2 regions of the Leclercia sp. AS011 genome follow, and region 1 is predicted to be linked to the other one. Evidence: riboswitches for the same ligand, from Rfam matches in the RefSeq annotation. Region 1 holds a riboswitch; the other holds the start of a gene.
What was found. Region 1 has a riboswitch for thiamine pyrophosphate ahead of thiB (thiamine ABC transporter substrate binding subunit). Riboswitches for the same ligand answer to the same signal wherever they lie in the genome.

Region 2: linked by a shared signal. The riboswitch ahead of thiM (hydroxyethylthiazole kinase) and the one ahead of thiB (thiamine ABC transporter substrate binding subunit) in region 1 are both predicted to bind thiamine pyrophosphate.

The regions. Positions count from the first base shown of each region.
Region 1 covers NZ_JBBCMA010000002.1:302,655-305,861, reverse strand. Annotated here, with positions in the region: gene sgrR (HTH-type transcriptional regulator SgrR) at 69-1,724, shown strand; TPP riboswitch at 1,761-1,860, shown strand; gene thiB (thiamine ABC transporter substrate binding subunit) at 1,895-2,878, shown strand; gene thiP (thiamine/thiamine pyrophosphate ABC transporter permease ThiP) at 2,854-3,207, shown strand, end outside.
Region 2 covers NZ_JBBCMA010000001.1:416,583-419,789, reverse strand. Annotated here, with positions in the region: gene thiD (bifunctional hydroxymethylpyrimidine kinase/phosphomethylpyrimidine kinase) at 79-879, opposite strand; gene thiM (hydroxyethylthiazole kinase) at 876-1,646, opposite strand; TPP riboswitch at 1,682-1,778, opposite strand; gene WFO70_RS01880 (hypothetical protein) at 2,056-2,517, shown strand; gene WFO70_RS01875 (diaminobutyrate--2-oxoglutarate transaminase) at 2,760-3,207, shown strand, end outside.

The DNA of each region.
Region 1 (3,207 bases):
CGAAGTGAATTATTGGCTTAATATAGGGATTAATAAATTGCTGATTTTTTGTCAGGAGTTCCTCTTTTATGCCCTCTGGTCGTCTGCAACAACAATTCATCCGCCTGTGGCAGTGCTGTGACGGCCAGACCCGGGACACCACGCTCAGCGAGCTGGCCGAGCTGCTCAGCTGCTCGCGCCGCCATATGCGCACCCTGCTCAACACCATGCAGCAGCAGGGCTGGCTGAGCTGGGAAGCCGAGGCCGGACGCGGCAAGCGATCCCGTCTGACCTTTCTCTACACCGGCCTCGCACTGCAGCAGCAGCGAGCGGAAGATCTGCTCGAGCAGGATCGCATTGAGCAGCTGGTGCAGCTGGTGGGCGACAAGGCCGCGGTGCGCCAGATGCTGGTCTCCCACCTGGGCCGCAGCTTCCGCCAGGGCAGGCATATCCTGCGGGTGCTCTATTATCGTCCGATGAAAAACCTGTTGCCGGGCAGCGCGTTACGACGCTCTGAAACCCACATGGCGCGGCAAATCTTCAGCGGTCTGACGCGCATAAATGAGGAAAATGGGGAACTGGAAGCGGACATTGCCCACCACTGGCAGCAACTTTCCCCGCTGCACTGGCGCTTTTTCGTGCGCCCCGGCATCCATTTCCATCACGGACGCGAGCTGGAGATGACCGACGTCATTGCCTCGCTGCAGCGCGCCCGCGAACTGCCTCTCTATTCGCACATCACCCGGATCCAGTCCCCCACCGCCTGGACGCTGGATATCGAGCTTTCACAGCCCGACCGCTGGCTGCCGTGGCTGCTGGGGTATGTCCCTTCGATGATCCTGCCGCGCGAGTGGGAAACCATGCACAACTTTGCCAGCCTGCCGGTAGGCACCGGGCCGTACGCGGTTTCCCGCAACAACAGTAACCAGCTCAAGATCCGCGCCTTCGATGACTACTTTGGCTACCGGGCGCTGATTGACGAGGTCAACGTCTGGGTTCTGCCGGATATCAACGAAGAGCTGAGCGTCGGCCTGACGCTGGAGGGCCCCACCGAGGGGGAAAAGGCGGTGGAGAGCCGCCTTGAAGAGGGCTGTTACTATCTGCTGTTCGACAACCGTTCCCACCGTGGAGCCAGCGCCGAGGTGCGTCAGTGGGTAAGCCGGATCCTCTCCCCGGCCAACCTGATCTATCAGGCCGAGGAGGTGTATCAGTCCTACTGGTTCCCGGCCTATGGCCTGCTGCCGCGCTGGCACCACGCAAGACCAGGACGCGGCGACAAACCGGCCGGGCTGGAGAGCCTTACTCTGACCTTCTACCGCGAGCATATCGAACATCGGGTGATCGCCAGAATGATGAGCGAACTGCTGGCCGCCGAGAATGTGACGTTAAACATTCAGGAGGTCAGCTATGAGGAGTGGCATCGCGGCGAGACGGTAAGCGACATCTGGCTCAACAGCGTCAACTTCACTCTACCGCTCGACTTTTCCCTGTTCTCGCATCTGTATGAAGTCCCGCTCCTGCAGCACTGCATTCCTCGCGACTGGCAGCAGGACGCCGCCGAGTGGCGCGCGGGGGAGATGAATCTTGCCGTCTGGTGTCAGCAGCTATTGTCGCAGCAGGCGATCGTTCCGCTGATCCACCACTGGCTGATGATCCAGGGACAGCGCAGTATGCGCGGCTTACGCATGAATACTCTGGGCTGGTTTGACTTTAAATCCGCGTGGTTTGCGCCGCCGGAACCATAATACTTTCGTAATATTCACCAAATCATTACAATACCGCCGTTCTCAACGGGGTGCTGCGCGCGAGCGTGTGCTGAGAAAATACCCGTCGAACCTGATCCGGATAACGCCGGCGAAGGGATTTGAGGCTGTCGCTCAAAATCCTTTGCCACTCTCACATACAGAGGTGCAAAGTGTTCAAAACTGTTCTTCCCCTGCTGGCGCTGGTTGCGCTGCCTGCATTTGCCAGTCCTGTCCTGACGGTCTACACCTATGACTCCTTCGCTGCCGACTGGGGCCCTGGCCCGGCGGTCAAAAAAGCCTTCGAAGCCGACTGTAACTGCGAGCTGAAATTCGTGGCGCTGGAAGATGGCGTCTCCCTGCTCAATCGCCTGCGTATGGAAGGCAAGAACAGCAAAGCCGACGTGGTGCTGGGTCTGGATAACAACCTGCTGGAAGCGGCGACGCAAACCGGGCTGTTTGCCAAAAGCGGCGTGGCGACCGATGCGGTTAACGTGCCTGGCGGCTGGAAAAGCGACACCTTTGTGCCCTTCGATTACGGCTACTTCGCCTTCGTGTATGACAAAAACAAGCTGAAAAACCCGCCGAAGAGCCTGAAAGAGCTGGTTGAGAGCGATCAGAAGTGGCGCGTGATCTACGAAGATCCACGCACCAGCACCCCGGGGCTGGGTCTGCTGCTGTGGATGCAAAAAGTGTATGGCGATAAGACGCCGGAAGCCTGGCAGAAGCTGGCCGCCAAAACCGTCACCGTCACCAAAGGCTGGAGCGAGGCCTACGGGCTGTTCCTGAAAGGGGAAAGCGACCTGGTGCTGAGCTATACCACCTCTCCGGCGTATCACATTATTTCGGAGAAAAAAGAGAACTACGCCGCCGCTGATTTTGCCGAAGGTCACTACCTGCAGGTGGAAGTCGCCGCCCGCACCGCCGCCAGCAAACAGCCGGAACTGGCGGAGAAGTTCCTGAAATTTATGGTCTCCCCGTCGTTCCAGAACACCATCCCGACCGGTAACTGGATGTACCCGGTCACCAACGTGGCGTTACCTGCCGGGTTCGACACTCTGGTGAAACCGCAAACCGCGCTGGAATTCTCCCCGCAGGAAGTCGCCGGGAAACGTGCCGCCTGGGTCAGTGAATGGCAACGCGCCGTCAGCCGCTGATCGCCGGTTGGTTACTCCCGGGGCTGATAGCCGCCATCCTGATGGTGGCGGTCGCCCTGGGGGCATTTCTGGCGCTGTGGTTTAACGCGCCCGCCACCGACGTCAAGGCGCTGCTGCACGACAGCTATCTGTGGCACGTCATCCGCTTCTCGTTCTGGCAGGCGTTTCTTTCCGCCCTGCTCTCCGTGGTGCCGGCAATTTTTCTGGCCCGCGCCCTCTACCGGCGGCGTTTCCCCGGACGGCAGGCGCTGCTGCGCCTGTGCGCCATGACCCTGATCCTGCCGGTGCTGGTAGCGATATTTGGCATTCTCAGCGTCTACGGGCGTCAG
Region 2 (3,207 bases), on a different contig from region 1:
CGTCGGCGTGTTTTATCCAGGCTTACAGGATTGCAAGCCCCATAAGCCTGGTCTGCGGGCCGTCAAATTGCCAGCCGTCTACCACCATGCATGAAAATGATGCACCGGACCAATGCCCTGCCCGACCTCCAGGGTGTCAGCCTGAGCCAGGGCGCAGGAGAGCCAGGCTTTGGCCTCGCGCACCGTATCCGCCCAGCCAGCGTGGCGCGGACGCAGCGCCGCCAGCGCCGCCGAAAGAGTGCAGCCGGTGCCGTGGGTGTTTTTGGTGTTCACCCGCGGGGCGGTAAAGCGCGTGGCCCCGTCGCGGGTGAACAGCCAGTCTGGGCTCTCGGGATCGTCCAGATGACCGCCTTTCATCAGCACCGCCTCGCACCCCATCGCCAGCAATGCCTGGCCCTGCGCTTTCATCTCCTGTTCGCTGCGGGCATGGGGCGCATCCAGTAAAGCGGCTGCTTCGGGCAGATTCGGGGTGATCAGCGCCACCTGCGGCAGCAGCTTTTTACGCAGCGTGTCGACGGCAGCCGGCGACAGGAGCGGATCGCCGCTTTTCGCCAGCATCACCGTGTCCAGCACCACGTTTTTGACCTGATGACGCAGGAGCTGCTCCGCCACGGCCTCGACAATATCGGTTTCAGCGAGCATGCCGATCTTGGTGGTGTCGATGCGCACATCGCTGAATACCGACTCCAGCTGCGCCGCCACGAAATCAGGTTCGATGCGGTAGACCGACTGCACCCCGCGGGTATTTTGCGCCACCAGGGCGGTGATCACCGAGCAGCCGTATGCGCCCAGCGCGGAGAAGGTTTTCAGGTCGGCCTGGATCCCCGCCCCGCCGCTGGGGTCGGTGCCGGCGATAGTCAGGGCATTAATCCGTTTCATGGCTGCGCCCCCAGTTGCCACAGGGCATCCAGAAACGCCGGGGAAAAACTGCCCGGCCCACGACTTTGCGCCGCCGCCAGCGCGCCAGCGCGTTTTATCCAGCCGCAGGCCGCAGCGATGTTATCCAGCCGGTCGCCCGGGAGCGAACAGCTGGCCGCTACCACCGCTGACAGGGCGCAGCCGGTGCCCACCACCCGGGTCATCAGTGGGTCGCCGCCGGTGATGGTCTGGGTACGCAGCCCGTCAGTGACGTAATCCACCTCCCCGGTCACCGCCACCACGGCGTTGGTCTGCCGCGCCAGAGCTTGCGCCGCTGGCAGGGCACTGGCTGCCGTATCGGTGGTGTCCACGCCGCGCCCGCCTGCGCTCATCCCGGCCAGGGCAAGTATTTCCGATGCATTGCCGCGAATGGCCGCCGGTTTGAGGGCGAGAATTTGCTGACAAAAGCGGGTCCGGTACGCCAGCGGGCCAACGGCAACCGGATCGAGCGTCCAGGGTTTGCCTGCCGCCACCGCACTTTCAATCGCCCGGCGCATCGCCTGCGCACGCGGTGCGGTCAGGGTTCCGACGTTGATCAACAGCGCATCGGCGATAGCGGAAAACTGTTCCGCCTCTTCGGCTTCAATCACCATCGCAGGTGATGCGCCGAGAGCCAGTAAAACGTTGGCGGTAAAGGTCTGCACCACGTCATTGGTCATGCAATGGGTCAGCGGAGAACGGGTTCGGAAGTGGTGTAAGGCGTGTAAATTGAGCAGGTCAGGCTGCATGGTATCGCTCCTGCCTGGCGCGAAGAAGCGATAGCCCGGAGGGCATCTGACTTCCCTACGCTGGCATTATCCAGATCAGGTGGTACGGGTATTTCTCAGCCTTCACGTGGAAGGGCACCCCGAGTCAAATTACATGAAATAATGTAACTCCGGCAGCGTAGAGGATGCGTCTGGCAATAGCAAGAGCCTTTCTGTTGCTGCACTCACTCACCAGGACTCCTCCCATCTTTTTAGCTATTCGTGCTAAATGTGATCTTCGTCAAATAGCAAAATCCCGTCTTCCACGATAGTCGTCCGGCGCGATTACTGCGTTACTACTATAGAAACCGGCAGTTTACGGCTGGCTTGATAGACTTAATAAAACAATGATTAGGGAATGAGAAATTCCTCAACTCAATAAGGTTAATGTATGAAAAAGATTCTGTTGGTGGGTGTGGTGGCTGCGCTTCTTGCAGGCTGCGTCTCAGAAGAGCAACGTTTAGCCCAGTGTGAAGCCAAAGGCGTCAGTCGTGATGCCTGCTATGTGGCCGACCAGAACCGCCAGGCCACCATCAATGCCGCCGCTGAAAAACAGGCTCTGGAGAATGCCCAGGCTGCAACACAACATGCGCAGGCGGCCCACGTTGCCGATCCGCTGCGTGAGGCCTCTTTTAGCGCAAACGGCATCAAAGCTACCGTAAACAATGGTTTCACTCAGGCCACCATCAATGGCAAAAAAGCCACGGTGAAGCGTTCTAATGCGAATTTCTACGAGATTACAGGCGCGGGTTATATCCTGTCGATCTCGCTGGATGCAAACGGCGTTACCGATGCCTCATGGAATAAAACCCATGGCCGCGATCATGGCATTCTGAACGTCGTTCAAAAGTAGTCCTAAAGCATTCAAAAACACCCCACTTTTTTACCCGGAGTGCCCCCCAGGAAACCTCAGTTGCCATGCGGGGTTACGGCTTACGCGCGTTGTTTCAACGCGCGTAACAAAAGGACAAACAATTAACCATTGAGCCCCGCGCAAAAAGGCTCTATATTGGCCGCGATTTTTGATGCCCTTCTCATTTTCTTAATTAATTATTCAATCGTGGCCACGTGCTGAGCTGCGGTTGTAGGAGTGATATGATGACGGATAAAGTCCGTATTGATACTTTGAATGCCTCTTCTTTCAAAACCAACGAAACCTATCTGGCTCGTCAGGCCGAAATGGAATCCAATGTCAGGAGTTATCCGCGCAAGCTGCCTTTAGCCATCACTAAGGCGGATGGGGTGTGGATCACCGATGCGGATAACAAAGAGTATCTTGATTGCCTGGCCGGTGCGGGAACGCTGGCGCTGGGTCATAACCATCCTGATGTGCTGAAAAGCATCCAAAGTGTCATTACCAGCGGCTTGCCGTTACATACCCTGGATCTGACCACGCCGTTGAAAGACGCGTTCTCAGAATACCTGCTCTCCTTGCTGCCAGGTCAGGGCAAAGAGTACTGCCTGCAGTTTACCGGTCCGTCCGGTGCGGACGCCGTTGAAGCCGCGCTGAAGCTGGCGAAAAAAGTGACCGGCCGTAGCGGCA